DNA from 2 places in the Pseudoalteromonas sp. P1-30 genome. Region 2 is predicted to be linked to the other one. Evidence: predicted binding sites of a transcription regulator. Region 2 holds the regulator's gene; the other holds the start of a gene.
The links. Region 2 encodes LexA, which represses DNA repair genes until DNA is damaged. Its sites were predicted from a motif close to TACTGTATNNNNATACAGTA; they were not measured.
Positions count from the first base shown of each region.

Region 1: AN395_RS03675 (YebG family protein) is a predicted target of LexA. The motif match lies at 6,655-6,674, and genes of this name have one in related genera.

Region 1 is NZ_LKBC01000002.1:40,209-51,831, reverse strand. Features, by position in the region: gene smpB (SsrA-binding protein SmpB) at 1-113, shown strand, start outside; gene AN395_RS03705 (TonB-dependent receptor) at 492-3,083, shown strand; gene AN395_RS03700 (peroxiredoxin) at 3,171-3,776, opposite strand; gene fadR (fatty acid metabolism transcriptional regulator FadR) at 4,012-4,725, opposite strand; gene dsbB (disulfide bond formation protein DsbB) at 5,247-5,765, shown strand; gene AN395_RS03685 (DUF6170 family protein) at 5,767-6,069, shown strand; gene AN395_RS03680 (ComEA family DNA-binding protein) at 6,081-6,377, opposite strand; gene AN395_RS03675 (YebG family protein) at 6,723-7,043, shown strand; gene AN395_RS03670 (M23 family metallopeptidase) at 7,182-8,345, shown strand; gene AN395_RS03665 (polymer-forming cytoskeletal protein) at 8,335-8,826, shown strand; gene AN395_RS03660 (hotdog fold domain-containing protein) at 8,834-9,307, opposite strand; gene AN395_RS03655 (multidrug effflux MFS transporter) at 9,491-10,684, shown strand; gene AN395_RS03650 (LysE family translocator) at 10,681-11,322, shown strand; gene AN395_RS03645 (methylglyoxal synthase) at 11,383-11,623, shown strand, end outside.
Region 2 is NZ_LKBC01000009.1:25,390-37,012, forward strand. Features, by position in the region: gene norR (nitric oxide reductase transcriptional regulator NorR) at 1-967, opposite strand, end outside; gene AN395_RS13580 (hypothetical protein) at 1,128-1,397, shown strand; gene AN395_RS13585 (NnrS family protein) at 1,397-2,629, shown strand; gene hmpA (NO-inducible flavohemoprotein) at 2,650-3,831, shown strand; gene AN395_RS13595 (hypothetical protein) at 3,893-4,261, opposite strand; gene AN395_RS13600 (S41 family peptidase) at 4,261-5,880, opposite strand; gene AN395_RS13605 (endonuclease) at 5,989-6,648, opposite strand; gene AN395_RS13610 (VOC family protein) at 6,775-7,125, shown strand; gene AN395_RS13615 (hypothetical protein) at 7,100-7,816, opposite strand; gene AN395_RS19795 (hypothetical protein) at 7,960-8,019, opposite strand; gene AN395_RS13620 (Rho termination factor) at 7,998-8,210, opposite strand; gene AN395_RS13625 (hypothetical protein) at 8,444-8,824, shown strand; gene AN395_RS13630 (PaaI family thioesterase) at 8,835-9,275, opposite strand; gene lexA (transcriptional repressor LexA) at 9,453-10,070, shown strand; gene coxB (cytochrome c oxidase subunit II) at 10,543-11,623, shown strand, end outside.

The DNA.
Region 1 (11,623 bases), on a different contig from region 2:
TGAAACTTGAATTTCACTTAGCAAAAGGTAAAAAAATGCATGACAAACGTGAAGACGGCAAAAATAAAGATTGGTCGCGTGAGAAAGAACGCCTCATGAAACATAAAGTATAAACACAACGCCTAATTTATTTAGGCGTTTTTTTTAATTTCTCACCGGTTAAATTTAAAACAACCTGATCAAATTACCCTCAGCTTTATTTAATTCATCCCTGTGCGTGATATAAATAAATTATTACACTTTATTTATTTTTTTAATTTCTTTAGATGCCTGCCCATTCTAGTGTGCAAATTTTATGGTATAAAGCGAGTAATTTAGCCTTGTCTATCCCTTTTCGTTGTTTCTATTATTGAATATTTTTCCCTCAACACCCTACAAAAACTCATACTAAAATCGCAAAGGGTGTAGATTGATAACACTTAAGTTACATGATATTAATATCAGCGCTTGTTAAGCAACTAAATTTATAACATATCAACAAGGACTTAAGGATGAAGCAATCAATTGCATTTACACCTAGCATAATTGCAGGTGCTACAATCGCACTTTCAGCAGGGTTTACAACAACAGCTTATGCTGCTGAAGAAGCAAAAAAAGTAGAACGCATTGAAGTAACAGGTTCGCGCATAAAACGCACCGATATCGAAGGGCCTTCGCCAGTTCAATCTATTGGCAGAGCAGATATCGAAAACATGGGTTACGATAACCTTCAACAACTCCTCGAAAGAATGCCTGTGGCAGGCAGCGGTACTTTCTCAACACGCGGCAACAACCAAGATTCAACTGCAAATGGTTCTGCCGCGGTCAGCCTACGTGGTTTAGGTGCTGATGCTACATTGGTACTAATCAACGGCCGCCGTGTGGCTATTAGTGCCTTTGCCGAAGGTATAACAAACTCATTTGTCGATATTAATAGTATTCCGGTATCGGCAATTGAACGCATTGATATTTTAAAAGATGGCGCATCAGCAATTTATGGCTCTGATGCAGTAGCGGGCGTAGTCAACGTTATTTTGAAAAAAGACATAGATGGCGTTGAACTAAACTTAGGCTACGGTGGTACCGATGGCCCTAATTACGAAGAAACAACAGCAAGTTTAGTATGGGGTACAACTAGCGAAAAAAGCAGCGCATCAATTATTATTGATTACTTTAAAAACACCTCGCTTTCGTCAGATGAAATGGGCAGCTTAGGCACCGCTAACCAATCGCCTTATGGCGGCGAAGACTTTCGCTCTTCTCGTGGCTTTCCAGGCTACTTTTATGTTGATGGTGTAAAAACAATTGACCCAGATTGCCCTGCAGAAAACGCCACATCAAGCGACAGTTGTTTATTTGATTACGGCCCATTTGGCTACATCGCCCCTGAGTCTGAGCGCGTAGGTGCTATTTCTCAATTTGAATACAATTTTGATAATGGTATTACCGGCTTTTTAGAAATGGCAGTGCAGCATAATACCTCAGTTGCAGCCGGTGCCCCTACTCCACTTGATGAAGATGCAGGTTTAACAGTACCTGCTAGCCACCCTAACAACCCGTTTGGTGAAGATATTCAAATTGGCCGTTACCGTACGGTTGATGCGGGCGCTCGCCAATGGGATATTGAATCAGACACGCTTCGCTTTGTAGCTGGCCTAAGAGGCGAAATTAACGAATGGAGCTGGGAAGCTGCAGTTCAAAAAGGCCGTAGTAAATCACTTCAAACAGGCGATCGCTCGCAAGGTTGGGTTCGCACCGACTTTTTACAACAAGAGATTGATGCCGGTAACTACAACCCATTTGGTGGCACCTATAACAGCCCAGAAGTCATTGACAGAATTACCACAAGCTTAGTTCGCCGCGGTGAGTCTCATATGACCTCATTCGACGCTAACATCTCTGGTGAAGCATTCAGCTTTGGTGATGACGTGGTTATGATGGCCGCGGGTATTGAATACCGTGAAGAAGATGTAACCGATACACCGGATGACCAATTTCAGCGCGGTTTAATTTTTGGTACTGAGTCTGTGTCTGCTGCAGCAGAGCGCGACCAATACGCAGCCTATGTGGAATTTTCAATCCCACTTGCTGAAAACCTAGAGCTACAACTCGCTGGCCGTTACGATGATTACAGCGACTTTGGTAATACAACAAACCCTAAAGTCGCTTTACGTTGGGCACCTACCGACGAAATAACCATTCGTGGTTCATGGGCACAAGGGTTTAGAGCGCCATCGCTTGCACAAGTAGGTTTAGGTCCATCACAAGAAAGTCAGTTTTTTGTAGATACTTATCGCTGTGAAGCAACTGGCCTTGATTGTGACGCGCTAGATTACAACATTGAATTTGCGGGTAACCCTGATTTAGAAGCCGAAGAGTCAGAATCATGGAACGTTGGCTTTATTTGGGCACCTTCTGCTGAGTTTGGTTTAAGCGTAGATGTGTGGAGTATTACCCAAGATAATAAAATTGATGAACAAGAATTTGGCCCAATTTATAACTCTGAGTGTAATAACCAAGATAGCACGGTGTGTGTTCGCTTAGCACCTAGTGGTGGTAATAGCTTAGGCACCATTCAAAAAATATACAGCACCTTTGAAAACGTCTCTTCGCAAGAAGTGTCAGGTGTTGATTTATCAGCAAATTACAACCATTCGCTGGATGATTTAGGCTTACTTAAATTTAACTTAGAATGGGCGTACCAAAACAAGTTTGAAAAAGACGGCCGCGATTACACGGGTGAATACAATTACCCAGAGCACCGCTGGATTTTCTCTACTAACTGGGAAATTGGCCAATTTAATACCAACGTAAATATTAGCTACGTAGGCGAGTTTGAAGATACCCCAGATATAGACTTTGACGGTAATTTAGACTTTGATAGCAATACATCGCGTATGGTTGACTCGCAAGCACTGGTAGATTTACAAACATCTTACCGTGTAAGTGACGCAACTAAAGTGTCGCTTGGTGTAAATAACGTATTCGACGAAGAGCCACCATTTGCCATTGGTGATGGCGATGCCGACCTTTATGGGTATGCATCGGGTGTACACAACCCACGAGGTCGTTACTTCTACACTAAAGTAACCTTCTCGTTTTAATTTAATATAGCCCATTATTAAATGGGCTATATTAAAAACAAAAAAACCGCCATTAGGCGGTTTTTTTATTAAAACGTAGGGGCTAAATTATAGCTCGCCTTCGTTTTCAGATAGGAACTTAGCAACACCTTCAGGGCTTGCGTCCATACCTTTTTTACCTTCTTCCCAACCAGCAGGACATACTTCGCCGTTTTCGCTGTGAAATGCTAGCGCGTCAACCATGCGGATCATTTCGTCGATGTTACGACCAAGTGGTAAGTCGTTCACTACTTGGTGACGTACGTTACCTTCTTCATCGATTAGGAAAGAGCCACGAAATGCAACGCCCGCTTCAGGGTGCTCAACATCGTATGCTTTACAAATTTCGTGCTTAACATCTGCAACTAGTGCGTATTGAACTTTACCAATACCGCCGTCTGCTACAGCAGTGTTACGCCATGCGTTGTGTGAGAATTGTGAATCGATAGAAACACCAATTACTTCTACGCCACGCTTTTGGAATTCTTCGTAACGCTTATCAAATGCGATAAGTTCTGAAGGACATACAAACGTGAAATCTAGTGGGTAAAAGAAGATTACTGCTTTTTTACCTTTAATTGTTTCATGAAGGTTATAGCTATCTACAATTTCACCATTACCTAGTACAGCTGCAGCGGTAAAGTCTGGTGCCTGGCGGCCTACTAATACACCCATTTTATTCTCCAAATATTTTGAGTTTGTTGTCGATTGCATACGCAATGCTGATACTTATATGGGCGCTAAAAATTAAAAAACAATAGCGCCAACACATAATTACGTGGCATTTTAAATTTAATAAGGAAAAAAGAACAATCGTATTTAGCGATGTGCACAATCGAAAATACCGAACAGATATTAAAACTTTATTACGCCTATAAAAAAACCTGCATTTGCAGGTTTTAAAAATGGGTTAATCCATGATATCGGAAGGCATATCGCCTTTAATATTTTGCCAGATTTCACCGGTTTGATGGCCAAACTTACGCATCATTGAAATCGCGCCATCATGCTCACGGTTTTCAGCCAATACTGTTAGGTCTTTATAAAATTGACGTGCTAACTGGCGAGTGCCTGCGTCTGAGAAATAATGACAACCAATTTTAAAGTAAAACCCTCTAAAACCGTTAAGTATAAGTACGTAAATGCGGTTATTACCAGCGACAGCTAATTCGTGGTGTACTTTGTAATCGTAATCTGCAAAAGCTTGCGCTGTGTCTTCAAGTTCATCGCTTTTTGATAAAATCTCAATAACACGCTCAGGGTTAAGCTTTATCGCTGCACGGGTATAAATAGCACTAATATTAGTACGTGCAGATAATAACTGATCGGTCAGCTCTGGCATTTTGTCTTCATCTAAGCGCGCCAGCGTTTCGAGTATGTTTAAACCCGATGTTTCCCAAAAGTTATTCACTCTGGTTGGCTTGCCGTGCTGAATAGTTAGCCAGCCATCACGTGCTAAACGTTGCAGTACTTCACGTAAGGTTGTTCTGGTTACACCAATTAACTCAGAAAGCTCACGCTCTGCAGGTAGAATTGAACCTGGAGGGAAATCGCCGTTCCAGATAGATTCAACTATATACTCTTCAGCAAATCCTGCTGGGCTTTTAGCTTTAAAAATTCTCATTCAATTCCCACTCGAATTAATCACAACTCATCGTTTTATACGAATAACTGACAGATTGTACCAGATGAAATATAACTAACAAGTAAACTCGTTGATATAAGTGCCAACCAACCGCTGAAAATTTCGCAATAGTAAATAATAAAATTCAACATGCTTAAATTAGGCCTAATTCGCTAAATAAATTAACCCTATTCATAGTAGGTACATTAATACTATTGCTGTTTTTGCTTCACCATTGCATTACTACAATAATTCCCGTGTGCGGCAGCAAGTACATTCAAAATATTGCATACAGCAGAGCCTGTTAACTGTAACGTTTAATCAAGCCTTTTTAGCAAACCAATCTTATATTACATGTTTACTTAGCAAAAAAGCTTAACCTTTCCCTAAATAGGATTGGCCATAACCGCTTATTAATTTCATCTTAAAAAAAGCCACTTCGGTAGCTTTTTTACCCTTTTTGTTGCTCGTTACTTTATCCTAGTACATAATTCAACGTCTTATTTCAATGCGGATTTTTTATGAACTGGCTAGCACAACTCCCTACTCAACGTACTCCATGGCTACTATTTACAGGCATTGTATTTTTATTAGAAGTCACCGCACTGTTTTTTCAATACCAGATGGGACTTGCTCCATGCATTATGTGTATTTACCAGCGAACTGCGGTATTAGGCTTATTAGGGGCAGGCATTATTGGCGCAACTAAACCACAAAGTAAATTAGTACGCGCTATCGCTTATTTAGTGTGGGGTGTATCAAGTGTGTGGGGTTACTTTATTGCACGTGAGCACATTGAAATGCAAACAACCACCGATCCCTTTGCATTTAGCTGTGAGTTTGAGCCAAACTTTCCTTCATTTATGCCATTGCATGAATGGATCCCAAGCTTTTTTCAAGCCACAGGGGATTGCGGTAATATCGATTGGCAATTTGCGGGATTAAGTATGCCAGCATGGATGGAAATACTATTTGCGTTATTTACTATCACGCTTTTTGTAATTGTTACCACTCGCTTACTTACTAAAAAGACTATTTAATATGTTTACGTTTTTTACCAGTCAGCTGCCTGAACTAAAGCACCTTAAAGTGAGGCAACGACAAGCCGTTGTTGCTATTGCGCTAAGTATGCTACCTGCTACCGATAGAGTGTTATTAAGAATAGTAAAGCTGATATTGCTCAGCCCATTGTTTTTGTTATTTACTGTTTTTAAAGGGTGGGAACTCATTCCCTTTTTAATTTTAGGTGGCCTGTTTTACCCGCTTTTAACCACCCCGATTGAAATAAACTTCGCTAAAAAATATTTAGCCAAAGCACTTGAGCAGTATTCACAGGGCGCTTAGCGCCCTGCCTATTATAAAGACACTTTTCCTTCTAGTTTAGCTACAAGCTTTTTACCTATTCCTTTTACGTTAGCTAAATCGCTCAGCTGGTCAAATTCGCCATTTTCAACCCTGTAATCAACAATAGCCTGCGCTTTTTTCTTACCAATACCAGGTAACTTGGCCAGCATTTCTGAATCGGCACTATTAATATTAATAACCGGCGCTTGCGGCATTTCAACCATAGGCTTATCTTCAACAGGGTTAGCGTGGGTAAACGCGCTAAAGCTTAAAAAGCTAATAATAAGTAGCGTTAATAGATTTTTCATTTGTTATTCCTTATTTTTGTTTATACCAAAGCGTTATAGTTAAACGGCTAATTTGGCTTTAAATATGTACTTAATTTTTATTTGAGGAAATAATGTTAAATAAGGAGCAACGCGCATCACTTATATTATTTCCAGTGCATAATCACCTAAATCCGAAAACCTAAAATGCAGCTGGTACAACAAGTGATTGCTTAACTAAAGTAAAGTTACGCTTTTTTGTCAAATTGATGACAAGCTAAAAATGCACCGAATACTTGCAATTTTACACACAAACACTTACTGTATATAAAAACAGTGACCTACGGGTCAGTAACCACATTACCACGCAATCAAGCAGGAGAGATCATGGCTGTTGTTGTTAAATATGTTGTAGAACGAAACGGAGTTGAGCGAATGACGTTTACTACTAAAAAAGAAGCGGATGCCTATGACAAAATGCTCGATATAGCAGAATCGCTTGAAGTAATGCTGGAAAAAGTAGATGTGCCACTGAGCGAGCAACAGGTTGAATCGCTTGCGCTTGAAATTGCAAAGAGTAAAGATGACTTTATGGCGGTGTTAAAAGGCGCAAAAGAGCCCACAACAAAAAGTACAGCTAAAGCTAAAGCTAAAAAAGCCGACAACATAGCATCAATAAAAGATAACGATGAGCAACAAGCTAGCTAATTTGTGACTATTTTAAATAAAGGGCTGCTACTAAATAGCAGCCCTTTTTTATTAATTTTTGAACAGTTACAAATTTTTTCTGGCTTTTTAGACTGAAATTGATACATTAATCCGGTTAATAGCGAGTGTTTATGTGCCATGTCAGTATTTATTAAGTCTTTTTACCAAAAATTTTTCCCAGCCCGTCAGTTGCTTATTCGTCAAAATGGCGAAGTTAAGCATGTTGTTTTGGCGCCTTGGTTTCAGCTTTTTACAGTACTGCTTATTTTAGGCACTATTACTTGGGTCGGTATTTCTAGTTTTCGTGTTTATAGCCAAACAAATAAAATTACCAACATAGAACAAAGCCAAATTGACAAACAACAAGCGTGGCAAAAACAGGTCCAAGAACAAAAAGCACTGCACGCTAAGCAATTAGAACAACTTGCTGTACTAGAGCAAAAGCAAGCACTTTTGCAAGGTATGATTGAATCCCTCCCCGCATCTATTAGTAAAGAAACAATAAAACTAGAAGAACAACTTGAGTCGCCTGTTAATCAAGACAAAGGCGAGTTTCATGAACCACTTGTAGATGAAGAGCCGAAAGACAAACATGCCAGCCTTCTAACGCCAATCACTTTTGCCGCACGTTACGAGCGCTTAAATAAATACTACGAGCACAATTTTGCGCTTATTGATGCGCAAATTAATAAACGCCATGATGCAATTTTAGCGATGTTAAAAGGCGCAGGCTTAGAATCAGCCCTTGAACAACATTTAGCACTGGGCGCACAAACCAGTGCGCAAGGTGGCCCGTTAGATGTATTTGACGAAACTAAAATACCAGGGCAGTTTTTAGCCATTGTTGATAAGCTATTATTACTTAACAACCTTGAAAACTTTTTAACAGAGCTGCCTAACTCACTGCCCTTGCCTGCGGCTAAATACTATATTTCGAGCAACTTTGGGTTACGTAAAGATCCGATGAACAACCGCCGCGCTTTTCACAAAGGTGTTGATTTAGCCGGCTGGCATAAAACCGAAATTTTTGCCCCTGCTGATGCACGTGTTTTGCGCGCTGGTAAAAATGGCGGCTATGGTAACTTTATCGAGCTAGAGCACAAAAATGGCTTGGTCACCCGTTTTGGCCACTTAAATAAAATTAAAGTGAAAAAAGGCCAAACAATTGCTAAAAATGAGGTAATTGGATTAATGGGCAGTACTGGCAGAAGTACCAGCACCCACTTACACTATGAAGTGTTACTCGATGGCAAACATGTCAATCCTCTAAAAATAACAAAGGCGCTTTCTCGTGTTCGGTAAAAAAAAGCAACCTAGTAGTCAAACTACGTTAAAAAGAGTAAATCATACCCCTTCTATTATTTCTGAAGATGTGCGCTTAACTGGCACACTTACAAGCCAGGGCGAAGTGCAGCTAGATGGCCGAATTGATGGCGATATAAAGGCAGAGCACTTGGTAATTGGCTCTACCGGCATTGTTGAAGGTGTGGTTGAAGCTAAAAGTGTAATTGTAAAAGGCAAAATTATTGGCTCACTAAACGCAAGTGAAGTGAATATTCAAAGCAGTGCTCACGTACATGGCGATGTTTTTCACGATACACTAAGTATTGATGCGGGAGCCATTATTGAAGGCAGCTTAAAACAGCGCTTTGAAAAAGAAGAACCGGAACTTATTAGCGAAGATTTAAAGCCGGCTAAAGAAGTAAAAACTTTGCTTGATGATGCTGATAGCGACTTGTCGTTTGTTAATAAGCAAGCCGCTGATAAAGCCAAATCTAATTAAGCGCTCATTACTTTTTCTCGGTTATGTACATCGTAATATCTGCAGTGAACACCAGTTCATTGCGGGTATTGTAAAGCTTAACTGGCACCACTAAATCTTCTTTATCTACCCATTGGCGAGGCAAGTCGATTTCTGCAATAGCAGTTACATCGGTATCAACCTTTGCTAAATAGTGTACCGTCATTCCTTTTGGGATCCAGCGATGCGTTTTATAAGGCACGGTGGCATCTACCATTACACCAGCACACAGCTCAGCTAAGTTACATTGTGCAATAGCATGAATAGTCCCAATATGGTTATGCACACTACGACGGTTTTTTACGACAGCGCTACAGTGCCCTTCTCTTAAATCGAGCACGTAAGGTTTCATTGAGCCAAAATACGGGGCTTTTATGCATACCGCTTTGCTAAACAACCAATTGCCAAAAGGTAAGCGTTTAAATTTAAGCCAGGTTTTTAAAAGGGCTGATTTATTACTCATTGTTATTTCCCATTTTGTGTTTATAAATCCAAACTAACACATCAGACCAGTTAAAAAAAGCGCAATTCACCGCGCTGTTAATCCTAATGTCATGAAATATTTATCACAATAAAGCGTGGCTCACTCATAAGCCCTTTCTTTTTTATATGCGGGCACCTAAAATAGCCAGCAAAAGGAGACCTAATGCAAACACAGCCCGCTAAACCTAACTTAATTTTATTACTCATCTTAGCGTTACTCGTAATATTTTGCCCTATGGCAATTGATATTTATCTTCCCGCTTTTCCAACTATTGCCACGCAATTTAACGTAACCGAACAACAGGTTCAGCAAACAGTGGCTATTTTTATGCTTACTGTGGGTTTAGGGCAATTAATTGCAGGGCCGCTTGCTGATAAGTTTGGCCGAAAGCCGGTAGCGGTTGTAGGTGTTAGCTTGTATGCAGGCTCTGCCTTGCTTGCCTACATGGCGCCCTCTTTTGTTGTATTAATGTTTGCACGCGCTCTGCAAGGGTTAGGTGCATGTGCTACGTTTGTGGTTGCTTTTGCTATTGTACGTGATAAATACGGCAGCGAACGCAGCGGGCAAATGATTACCTATTTAAATGGAATTGTGTGTTTTATTCCTGCGCTTGCGCCTATTTTAGGTGCTTGGCTTACCGTGCAATTTGGCTGGCGCATGAACTTTATGTTTTTAACTTTGTTTGCGTTAGCGGGCCTGGTCATTACGCTCACCTTATTTAGAGAAACCCGCCCTGCTGATAGTCACTACCAAGGGCATATATTGGACTTACGCCGGTTTGTGCCAATATTAAAAACACCGATATTTTTATTTAATAGCTTACTGTGTATGGTCGCCATGTCGGCAATTCTTGTGTATGTCACCTTGGCACCTGGGTGGATAATTACGCACTTAGGGGGCACCGTTGCCGACTTTACTTTTTGGTTTACGCTCAATGCCGTACTAAGTATTGTAGCCAGCTTTATTACGCCCATTTATATTAAACGTAATAGCCAAAAAGCCCTGCGCGTTGGAGTTACAGTATTGGTGGCCTCTGGCATATTAATGATTGCACTTAGCCATATAGAATCGGCCATTGCGCTTATGCTACCTATTTTAATTGCTGCACTTGGTTTTGCCCTAAGCTTAGGCTCTGCGGCTGGTATGGCGTTATCGCGCTTTCCAAAACAAGCCGGTACAGCCTCTGCCTTAATTGGTGCTATGCAAATGAGTGGCGCTAGTGTGCTTGTGTTTTTAACGCAATATTTAGGCCTTAGCACACCTTGGCTAATTGCTTTTCATTTATTGTTACTGGCGCCACTTTGGTTAATTTTAATGAGTAAAAAAGCCCATACATTGCACCCGGTTAATACATGATCAACCCTGATTTTTTAGCATCATTTTTACTGGCGAGCTTTTTAATGGCGGTGGCCCCTGGGCCATCAAACGCATTTTTAATGGCGCAAACATTTGCCAATGGCAGAGCGGCAGGTATGCAAAGCGCATTTGGCTTTGCTTTAGGTGGAGTAATACACACATTTTTTGCTGTTATTGGATTAAGCGCAGTGTTAAAAGCCTCGCCCACCGCTTATAGCGCAGTACAGTACTTAGGCGCGGCGTATTTGTGCTATTTAGGGTTTGTGATGATTAAAAGCACTTTTTCGCAGCAAAATACCGTGGATTGCGCTAGTGATGATAAGCCCCATGTAAGCACCAGTAAAAAGCCAAATGTCATGTTTCAAGCCATGATGACCGAGGTATTAAACCCTAAAGTCGCGTTGTTTTTTATTGCTTTTATCCCTCAATTTGTAGACCCAAGCTTATCATCGGCAACGTTTCAATTAGCATTTTTTGGCCTGCTCTACCCCATTTTTGCTTTCCCAATTGACTGTACGTATATTTACTTTGGCGACAAAATAGCGCAATTTTTCAAAAAATACCCACATAGCCAACTTTGGATAGACCGAGTGACCGGCATGGTATTTATTGCACTGGCCATTAATTTATTATACTAATTACACTAAATTGGTATTACTTAACCAAAGCCTTGGTTACTCAACAAAATAAGATGCAGCATGGAACAAAAAAAACAATCGCTACCCGCTAATAAAAATATTGCCTTAGTTGCGCATGATGGTAAAAAAGCCGCGCTTAAATTATGGTGCGAAAAACACAAAGAAGCCTTAAGCAGACACACCTTATACGGTACTGGCACCACAGGCCATTTAATCGAAAAAACCACCGGGCTAGAGGTTATTCAGCTATTAAGTGGTCCTATGGGGGGCGATCAACAGCTAGGAGCTAAAATTGCCGAGC
Region 2 (11,623 bases):
ATTTTGGCGTGTCTTCTCCCACTGTTTGTATTTCACCACTTTGCAACACCCGCAATAATTTGCTTTGCATAGCCAATGGTAGCTCACCAATTTCGTCTAAAAATAACGTGCCACCATCAGCTAGCTGAAACTTACCTTGGCGGGCATTTTGTGCGCCAGTAAATGAGCCTTTGGCGTGGCCAAAAAACTCACTCTCTGCAAGGTTTTCGGGGAGTGAAGCACAATTTAAGTGAATCAGCGGTTGATCTTTTCGGGCAGAATTTAAGTGAATATTACGCGCTACTAGCTCTTTTCCTACGCCCGTTTCTCCTAACACCAATACACTAAAATTAGAGGCCGCTACGAGTTTTATTTCATTTTTAAGCGTTTGCATTACAGGGCTTTGGCCAATAATTTCGCCGCCATCGCGAGTAAGCGCATCACGCGTTAACTCTTGCACAAGGGCGTTTGAATGCTGTGCATGGTGTTTGTAGTGGGCAAGCTCCAGAGCCGTTTTAAAATGTGCACTACACAGCGTTTGTAATGTGCTGAGCGTATCTGCGCTAATACTGCAAAAGGCATTTGCGTTTAAGCTATCGAATGTAAGCACGCCTAGCAAAGTGCTTTTATCGTAAAGGGGTAAACCTAAGCAGGCATGCACAGGAATATCGCCCGTTTTGGCCAGCAGCAGGCCGTCGTATGGGTCGGGCAGGGGGCAGTCGTGTGCAAACTGTAATGCGTGGTTTGCACTACAAATGGCCGCTAATCGAGGGTGCTCTGCTATTTTAAAGCGCCTACCAAGGCTATCGGGCATCAGACCTTTGATGGCTAAGGGCTTAAGTTGCTCGCCCTGCACAACAAGTAACGCACTGGCATCGCTAGGTATTACACGTTCAACCGTTGCCAATAATTGATCAAAGCTGTGCTCGTGCAGCGTGCTTTGGGCAAGCTCTAAAGCCACTTGGGTAAGGTTGAATTGTGGGTTCATGTCAAAATGACCTATTTGTGTTTTTATTATTTAAATTAGAGTGTGTCATAGAGACTCAATTTGTAAAGTGTTTATATTTAACTTGCTGAATATTAATGTTTTATTTTATTGGCACGCTATGTGTAATAGCTAAGTAACGTTAATGGTTACTGAGGTAGTTATGAACACACTTACACTAAATAATGTAAACAACCAGGTTGAGTTAGGCGCATTTTTTAAATCGCTATTATTTACTGCTAATGCAGTATTAGGGCTTAGCGCTATTTGTATGGTTGTGAGCATTTTAATTAGTTACCCGTACGCAGAGCACTTTTCGATGCAGGTACAAATATCAGCGCATATTAGTACGATTGTAGTGGCAGCTATTTTAAAAGTTAGTTATGTGCTGCGTTGTGTTGCGCAACATGGTTTAGGGCAGGAAGTACGCTAATGCGCCCACTAAATTTAACAGAGCCAATGCCAGCGCACATAGCTATTCATCACGTAACAAAATGGCCGTTATGGATGCTTGCATTTAGACCCTACTTTTTAGCAGGCGGTTTGCTGGCATTTTTATCGATAGGGTATTGGTTACTTATTTTAACGGGCTATGCTAGTTGGCACTTAACCATGCCAGCCACACTTTGGCACGCGCACGAAATGCTATTTGGCTTTGCAGGAGTGGTAGCCGTCGGTTTTTTACTTACGGCGGCACAAAATTGGACGGGCGTTGAAAGTATAAGTGGCAAAGCACTTATGCTACTTACTTTTGTATGGATAAGTGCTCGTTTAGCATTTTTTATAAAGCTGCCTGATTTTGCTAATGCTAATTTATGGCTTGTTACTTTGCTACAGCTAGCATGGTGGCTTGGGGCAATTACGGCACTGGCTAATATGCTATTAACAGCACGCAGTAAAAATAATTACCCGTTTTTAGTTATTTTAAGCGTGTTGTGCGCCCTTAATACTCTTTATTTACTCCTTGTTTTAAATAACAACATGCAGCTTGCATTAGCTGTGGTTGACACTGCGGTACTGGTTGTCAGTTTACTGGTCGGCATTGTAGCAGGGCGGGTTATTCCTTTTTTTACTGCTAAAGGCCTAGCGCTTAGCGAGCAAGTACGCACTCCTAAAATTGATAAAGCACTGCTGTATTTATCAATTTTGGCAATTACTTTATTTTTTATCAGTAAATTATTTTTAAGCTCAATTAGCCCTGCATTCATTGTTGCAATAGTGGCTGTGCTTCACTTAATTCGAGCAAAACTTTGGTGGCATGCAAACGTGCTAAAAGTGCCTTTATTATGGTCTTTGCATTTTTCTTATTCTGCTTTAGGTGTTGGCTTAATGATGATTGAATTTAGCTTTTACACAAGCGTAATACCTTTCAAAGATGCGCTCCACCTTATCACTATCGGCACAATAGGGATGATGATTTTAGCCATGATGACCCGTGTATCGCTAGGGCATACAGGGCGTACGCTTAATACACCTAAATATATATCTGTTGCTTTTGCGCTTGTGCTGGTGGCAGCTATTACTCGCTCCATACTCCCTTTAATTATTGCGCCACACTTTGCTTGGCAGATCAGCGCCTTGCTGTGGTTAGTGGCTTTTTTGTTATTTTTAATTTACTGCACACCTATATTAACGCGGCGTCGTGTTGATGGGCGCCGTGGTTAGTTTACCTACAGGACTACATTATGTTATCTGATAAAACCATTGAGATTGTTAAAAGCACTGTTCCGTTATTAGCGCAAGCCGGCACGGTTGTGACCGATCATTTTTATAAGCGACTATTTAGCCATAACCCAGAGCTCAAAAATATTTTTAATATGACTAACCAAAACACTGGGCGCCAGCAATTTGCTTTGTTTAACGCATTAGCTGCATACGCCCAAAACATTGATAACTTAGCGGTGTTAAAAGAGGCATTAGCGCGCATTAACCATAAACACACCAGTTTAAATATTTTACCAGAGCACTACCCCATTGTTGGTGATCACTTAATTGGCACCTTAAAAGAGCTAATACCAGAGCAGTTTACGCCGGATGTAGAATACGCTTGGCGTGAAGCATATGCACTGCTTGCTGATATTTGTATTACCGAAGAAGTGGCTTTATATGAGCACAGTAAAAATACACGCGGTGGTTGGGCGGGCACGCGCCAATTTGAAATAACCAACAAACAGGTTGAATCAGCACTCGTCACAAGTTTTACACTAACGCCTATCGATGGCAAAGCGGTGATTACCCATAAACCTGGCCAATATTTAGGGGTTAAAGTTAAACCAGCGGGCGCTGAATATGAAGAAATTCGCCAGTATTCTATTTCACAAAAAGCCAATGGTAAAAACTACCGTATTAGCGTTAAAAAAGAGCTACAGCCAAAGCCTGGCATGGTGTCTAATTATTTACACTCACTAGCTCAAGGTGACATAGTTGAACTGTACCCGCCTGCAGGTGATTTCTTTTTACGAAATAGTAAAAACCCAGCGGTACTTATTTCAGCAGGTGTAGGGCAAACCCCAATGCTTGCGATGCTCGAAACGCTATTAAGCGATAACCCTAAGCAAAATATTATGTATTTACATGCGTGCGAAAATACGCAGCAGCACTCATTTGCACACTATTTAAATGAATTAAGTGCGGCTTATAACAGCTTGCAAACTATTACGTGGTTTAATCAAAGTAGTGATAGGGCTGATTTTACAGGGTTAATGGACTTAGCTGCCATAAAAACACAGTTACCTCTTACAAATGGCGATTTTTACTTATGTGGCCCCGCTGGGTTTATGGCGTTTGTGAAAAGCCAATTACTGGCACTCGGTGTTAAAAACGAGCATATTCATTACGAAGTGTTTGGTCCGCATCAAGACTTATAAACCAAGTGAAAAACGATAAAGGCACATAGCATAAATGCTCTGTGCCTTTTTTAAAGGTATTTTATTGTGCTTTACAGCTTACGTTTTTAAGCTCAATAGACATATCTTTTTTAGGATAATAAAGCACGCACTGCTTGCCGATTATTTGTAAAACAAACTTTTCTGGCTTGATATTATGCGCGCCCATTATGGGCATACCATTTGAGTCTTTACTATTTCCATGGCTTAATAATAGCTCGCTGCGTTTAGTAAAAACGGTGTCGGCCAGTGTAACTAGTGTGCCGCCCTTTGCTTTTATAATCGCTTGCTGGAGCGTGGCTATAACGCCTGGGTTTACCTCGGTTAGTAGTGCAGGCTTAGCAGTGGCATTACTCATACTGTTACAGCCTCCAATAAATAATAAGGTTAATATTGCCAGTAGTTTAGCCATTACTTATCCTTATTTAACGTAGGCCATGTTAAATCCATATTGCCACGGTTAACGTTATTAGGTGCGTTTAAAGGTAATAGCTGCTTGCTATCGCCAGCAGCGCTTTGTACTTGCGTTTTAATACTCGCAGAGGCAGTGCTAACAGGGCACGTGCCGTTATTATCAATATGATAAAGCGCAGTAGAGAGTATCCCTTCGTTTGGATCGCCTAATTGATTATCAAAGTCGTCACTGACTACACAGCCTTTTACATCAGCATCAAACTGTGGTGTAGGCGTTGGCGTAAAGCCTGCTGCATATTCACCAAACCCTTTACTGTTAATACCGCTAAATTGAATGGTGTAATAGGTGGTGCCACAGTTATGTGTTGGGGTAAAACCGTATGGTTTACCGCAGGTTGTGTCGCCAATGAGCACCACCTCGGCGTCAATGCCTTTTAAGCCATTAATAAAGGCTTCTGAGGCTGAACACGTACCCGATGTACTAAGCACATATACCTTAGATAGGTTTAAATCGGGGAGGCTTTCGCCAGTGCTAAAAAAAGTTGAGTAATCAATTTCTTCATCTATAAACGGAAAAGGCGACTCTACCGGTTGTTTATCGTTTTGCTGAGTTTGGTAATAAATACGGTTTTGAATGTTGGCGCTGCCCGCCACCATGTAAGCCAGCTGCGAAGAAAGCGCTAATAAACCGCCTCCGTTATATCTAAAGTCGATAACAAGCTCTTCTACGTTATCGGTTTTAAATTTATTAACGGCAGCAATTAACCCTTCTTGGGCAATACCTATATGGCTATTAAACTGCATGTACCCTACGCTAGTGCCATTTGCAGTGGTAATGGTTTTTACGTTTTGAACCGGTGTTTGCTCTATGTTGCCGGCAGTTACGTTAAAGGTTTTTTCAGCGCCATTGTTACTGCGCACAACGATGGTGTGCGAGTCGCCATTAGTGGGGCTAAATAATCCTTCGTTTAAGGTATCTACGCCTGCTTGTGTGCTGGTATTAATGCTTACGCCATCAACTTCAAGTACGGTATCGCCACGTTGAAAACCAATTTGGCTTGCTGGTGAGTCGTCTTCTAGGTAGGCAACACGTAAAATTCTATCAGCTGGGTCGCCAATAAATGCCCAATTTATACCATAGCCTGAGGTTACACCTGATTGCGCTTCTTGAAAGTAGTCCTCAGAAGGCTCTGAAAAATGAAAATTATCTTTTTTAGCACCAGAGTCGGTTAGTTCTTCGGTTTTTAGTTGGGCAAAATAATCGGCCACTGTAGCAAAGTTTTCAGGGTCGTTATCGGCTATTTCATCATACCAAAGGTAGGTTTCGTCGCTCCACGAGCGAAGCCAAAGCTTTTCGTAAAGGGCCGAACCGGCTTGGTCAGGGTAGGGCTCATTATTATTAAACGGATCGTTACCTGTGCGTGGGTTTTCGCAAAAGTTTTTTAACTCCTCCGATGGCTCAAATACACCTGCCGTCCATGTCGGGGCTGTGTTTGCAGGAGGTGTGACGACTGGGTCGGGCGTTTCATTCATGCTGCTACCACCGCCACAGCCCACAAGCGTTAGGCTTGAAAGTGCAGCAATAATAGCGAGTGTTGCTTTATTATTTTTAAACATACAAAACTACTTTTTGTAAATAAGTTGTTTAAAATACTACAACACCCGCTCATTTATTCAACGTATTAGGCCCTAAATTATGTAAATGAGTGTATACACTTAGGTGTGCTACAGCTTACTTGCGCTGTTTTTATCTGCAAATGCTTGTTTTTGCCAGGCATCAAATAGTTTTTGTTGTTTAGCTGATATTTTTAAGCCGTATGTTTTTTGCATATAGGCGTAGGTGTCGGCAATGCGCTTACGGGCATAAAAAGGAGGCTCTACAACGCGTTGTTTAAAATTAACCTTTACTTGGCAGCGGCCATATTGGGTAGCGTTTTCGCTAAGCATACCAAAGCGATAGTTAGAGCGATCTGCGTTAATTTCGCCAATTGCGGGGGCTAAATTGTTTATATCGGCTTCCATTTTTCTAAATTTAGCACTGACCTTGCGACAGTTTTTACGACCACCGTTTTGCCAGCATTGTAGCTGGTGACCAAATTCCCACGCCGGCACTATATGCTCCCACTCTATACGCAGTGCACGTACATTAACCTTGCCAGAGGAAGTTAACGTATTACGTGGAATATAACCACAGTTGCTAGGGTCGGGGATTAGCTTTTTACCTTGTTTTTTAATGTCGCAGCCGCAGTAAAGGCTTTTGGCGTTTTCGGGTAGGGTTTTAATTAAGTGCCTTTTAGCCGTTGAAAAACGGGTAAATTCTTCACTCGATGCAGAAAAACAAATACAACAAGCCACAAAGGCCAAAATAAATTTAAGCATATCCATCACATACGTGAACTACAGGAGGCGCTAGTCTAAAGTTTTGCTGCTAAAAGATAAAGCCTGAACAAATTTTAATCCGCAATGCTTAGTACACTCTATACTGATATAAAAAATAGCGAGGAGATGACTATGCTAGGTGCTTTTTCAATAAGTTTAACAGTTAAAGATATTAGAGCCTCAAAAGCGTTTTACGAAAAGTTGGGCTTTAGCGAGTTTGCAGGTGAGATAGAGCAAAACTGGCTAGTGATGAAAAACGGTGAGCATTTAATTGGCTTGTTCTCGGGTATGTTTGATAAAAACATGCTGACCTTCAATCCTGGCTGGGATCAAAACGCACAAACCGTTACAGAGTTTAAGGATGTTGATGCGCTTAGCGAATATTTTCAAAACGCTCATATCCAGGTTGAACCTGTGGGTGATAAAAGTTTTATTATTACCGACCCAGACGGCAACCCTATTTTGATTGACCAACACGTGTAAGTTTTTTTAGCCTAACGTTTTGTATTAATAAAATAATACCGCATAAACAAAATAGTACGCTGGTGGCTGCAAAACTGATGAGAAGCGGGTTGTTAAAATCTTCACGCTCGTCGTAATCCATTATGTGTAGCATCCAAAAAAAGTCGAATATGCGCCATAATGTGCTGCGAACGGTGATAACTTTGCCGTTAATTGCGTTTAAATACAGCGTAGTATTAAAGGTGTCGTTAAATTGTACTTGCCACACATTTTTTTTGTATCCCACCTCTCGAGTGCCTTGTTTTAAAAGTGTAGTGCTAATTGGCTTAGCGTCGATGAGTAAATGCGCTTGTGCATTAGCGGTAATTTGTATTTTGGTGGGTGGCTGAAAAGGGCGCCCCGTTAAACCATTAAAGCTTTGCTGCTCGTCAGTATTAATAACAGTAATAAGCGGGGTCGTTAAAAAGTGCTCAAACACTATTTGCGTGGGGTTAGGTACTTGGGCAGTAATATTATCGAGTGATGTGGGGTAATCTGCTTGAGTAAATGGGTTTGTAAGTATGCGCTTAGCAAGGTGCTTACCGTGTACGTATTCAAGTGGTATCGCGCTCATTACTAAGCCGCCTAAAAGCCAAGCTAAAATTTGTAAGGCAAGTAAATAGCCTAGCCACTTATGTAGTTTTCGAGCGCGCTTAAATAGTTGTTTTTTCATTTTGTGCTTCTTATTATTTTTAGCGTTAGTGTATTACAGCAGCCCATGCTTTTACTGCGGCATTTTGTCGCAGTTATTCATAAGCTTACTCTAACTTTATAAAAATAATAAAAAGGAGCGGTAAAAAATCAGTGAGGCTGTGTTTAATGCTCACGTAAGGCATTTATTAGCCCTTGTTTGCTCATTTTTGAGCGGCCGCTAATGCCGAGCTCTTTAGCTTTATTGTACAGCTGCTTTTTAGTGCGTAGCTCATACTTTGAGGCTTTGCCGCCTTTGACAGCAGTTTTATGAGTATTGCTATTAGCAATGCGCGCGGCTTTTTTTTGCTCATGCCTTCATCTCGAAGCGCATCGTACTGATCGTCATTTTTAATTTGCGGGCCATGACCTACCATAATTGTCCTCCTGAAGCGTTTAATTACACAGTGTGTGTGTATAACTTTCATACATAAACGGTAAAATTAAGCGTAACTAGCCTAACCCGTTTTATAAGGCAAATTAGGTGCCAATGGCGTTTAAACAGGTATTTTCTATGAATAAAGCCATGTTTAGCGCTTAGTTGATTTGGTATAAAAGTAAAACTGCGTTAAAGTTTGCGATGAAACTATAAGAGGGTAAAAAGCAGACAATGTCGGAAATTCAATTTTTAAATGTAGATCTAGAGCTTGAGTCTAAACAAGATATTAGCGCCCTGGTGGCAGACTTAAAGAAAAACGCGATGGTTTTGCATTATGACAAAGACGAATATCGTCAATTGGCGCGTATTGAAGCCTCAGGTGATATAACCACGCCAGACAAAGCAATCAACCACTTATGTGAATTAATAGAGTCGTGTTCACGTAATGCGCTTAAGCAGTGGCTAAGCTGTTCGCGCAGAACGTTTGATATAGGCTTTGAGTCGGGCACGTCACCTAAGTGTTTTAACCAAGCTCTACATGCAGATACACTACTACGTATATCTGCAATTGGCGCTGGTATGGAAATAACGATTTACCCTATCGAAAAGTAGCCATAGTTAATTATTTGCGCTCGACAACCGCTGCGGTCATTTTTGATACGCAGCAAAGCTCGCCGCGGCTATTGGTTATTTTTATTTCCCATACAGAACTGCGCTTACCAATATGAAATGCACGAGTAACGGCGGTTAAAGTGCCATTTCGAGAGGCCTTTAAGTGGCTGGCGCTAATTTCCTGTCCAACACAATAAAATTTTGTAAAGTCCACTACAAAGTTAGCGGCGTAGCTTGCTACGGTTTCGGCAAGTACCACATTTGCGCCACCATGTACCATACCAATAGGATTATGATGCTCAGGAATAGCAGGCATGGTAGCCACTAGGTAATCATCTCCTATTTCGGTTATTTCTATGCCCATAGTTTTCATTAGCGTGCCTTGGCCGTTTATTCCCTCATCTAACTGTTTGCAAAGCTCTAATGTAATGGGTTGATGCCAAATACTCATAATTACTCCTTTATATTGAAAGCAAATTTATAGCATTTTAAATACTGAACGTCTGTAATTACCTAAAATTTATCCAGGTGCGGTGTATTTAGCTATTTTAAAGCACAATTTAAATTTGCGATTTTTATTTAACTGTATATACTCACAGTTAAATGTACTGTATGGAAAACCAGTTGTATGCGACCATTAACTAAACGCCAAGCTCAAATACTCGAACTAATAAAAGTTTTTATTAAAGACACTGGTATGCCTCCTACACGTGCCGAAATTGCGCAAACACTCGGTTTTAAAAGTGCCAATGCCGCAGAAGAGCACTTAAAAGCGCTTGCCAAAAAAGGTGTTATTAAAATGAAACCAGGCGCAAGCCGTGGTATTCAATTGGTTGAAGAAGAAGAGCCAGAGCAACTAGGGCTACCATTAATTGGTAGAGTTGCAGCGGGTTCGCCTATTTTGGCGCAAGAACATGTTGAGAGTCACTGTAAAATAGACCCACTTATGTTTAAACCAGCCGCCGACTTTTTACTGCGTGTTAACGGCATGAGTATGAAAGATATAGGTATTATGGATGGTGACTTACTTGCCGTACACCGTACTCAAACTGCAGAAAACGGCCAAGTTGTGGTTGCACGAGTAGATGAAGACGTAACCGTAAAACGCCTAGAAAAAGCAGGCCGAAAAGTATTATTACACGCTGAAAACGAAGAGTTTACGCCTATAGAGGTAGACCTTGAAAACGAATCTTTTAATATTGAAGGGTTAGCCGTTGGCGTAATAAGAAATGCCGACTGGATGTAATTTTTAACTATTTTTAAGTAATATCTATAAATGCGCACTTTTTAGTGTGCATTTTTGTTTTAGAAACAAACCTTCCACCATCTCAAAGCGCCCTAAAATTATTTAGGCTGTAAACTTTTTTTCACTCATACTTTTATCTTCCTAGGCGTGTTACATCCCTTAATTTTGCTCGTGTCTTGGCTGTTAAATAACAATTTAATACGCCGTCATTTAGTCAATCTTAAAATATCACTTGATTGTTTTTTATACTAAAACTTGCTTGTTGTACGTTTTTTAGCTAATCATTAATGTGCTGGACTAACAATAACTCACAGCTTTTTAGTTATGAGAACACACAATATACACAAACCTTTTGTTGTCCTAGCGATACCAATTAAAAATAAGATTGGTTAAAAAATAAAAATAACGAATTGGCGTTTAAGCCGTATGCCTCTTCGCTTTGCATTCGCAATAGCATCAAAGGAGCCGTCACATGGGTAAACTGACCTCTACCTTGTGGCTTGTGTTGATTATGTTCCCGCAGCAAGTGCTGGCTAATAGCCAATACAATATGCGCAAGGGCGTAACCGATATAAGTAATAATGTATATCAGCTACACATGACCATATTTTTAATATGTTGTGTGATTGGGGTGATAGTGTTCGCAATAATGTTTTGGGCACTGATTCATCACCGTAAATCTAAAGGGGCAGTTCCTGCCCAATTTCATGAAAGTACCAAAGTAGAAATTCTTTGGACTGCCATTCCGTTTGTTATTTTAATTGCCATGGCAATCCCTGCCACTAAAACCCTCATTGCGATGGAAGATGCCAGTAAGGCCGACTTAACCATTAAAATTACAGGGTCACAGTGGAAATGGCATTATGAATATATGGGAGAAGACGTAGAGTTTTACTCTATTTTATCTACCCCTCAAGACGAAATAGCCAACCTTGCTAATAAAAACCCTAATTACTTACTTGAGGTTGATAAACCTTTAGTACTGCCAATTAATCAAAAGGTGCGTTTTTTAATGACCTCTGATGATGTTATTCACTCTTGGTGGGTACCCGATTTTGCCGTTAAAAAAGATGCCAATCCGGGGTTTATCAACGAAACGTGGACCAACATTAACGAAGAAGGTATTTACCGAGGACAGTGTGCAGAGCTGTGCGGTAAAGATCATGGTTTTATGCCCGTGGTGGTTGAAGCTAAATCGCAAGAGGACTTTAACGCATGGCTTGCAGATGCTAAGCAAGCTAAGCAAAAAGCTGCACTTGCTGATGCCGCATTGCTTGAGACAACAATTCCTAAAGAAGAGCTAATGACACTAGGTGAGCAAGTGTATATGGCAAGTTGCGCTGCGTGTCATCAACCTACTGGTATGGGGTTACCGGGAGTATTTCCTGCGCTAAAAGGCAGCCCCATTGTTTTGGGTGATATAAAAGATCACATTGATGTAGTGATTCATGGCCGCCCAGGAACTGCAATGCAGGCATTTGCAAAGCAGCTCTCAATTAAACAACTTGCAGCGGTAATTACCTATAAACGTAATGCGTGGGGTAATGAAACGG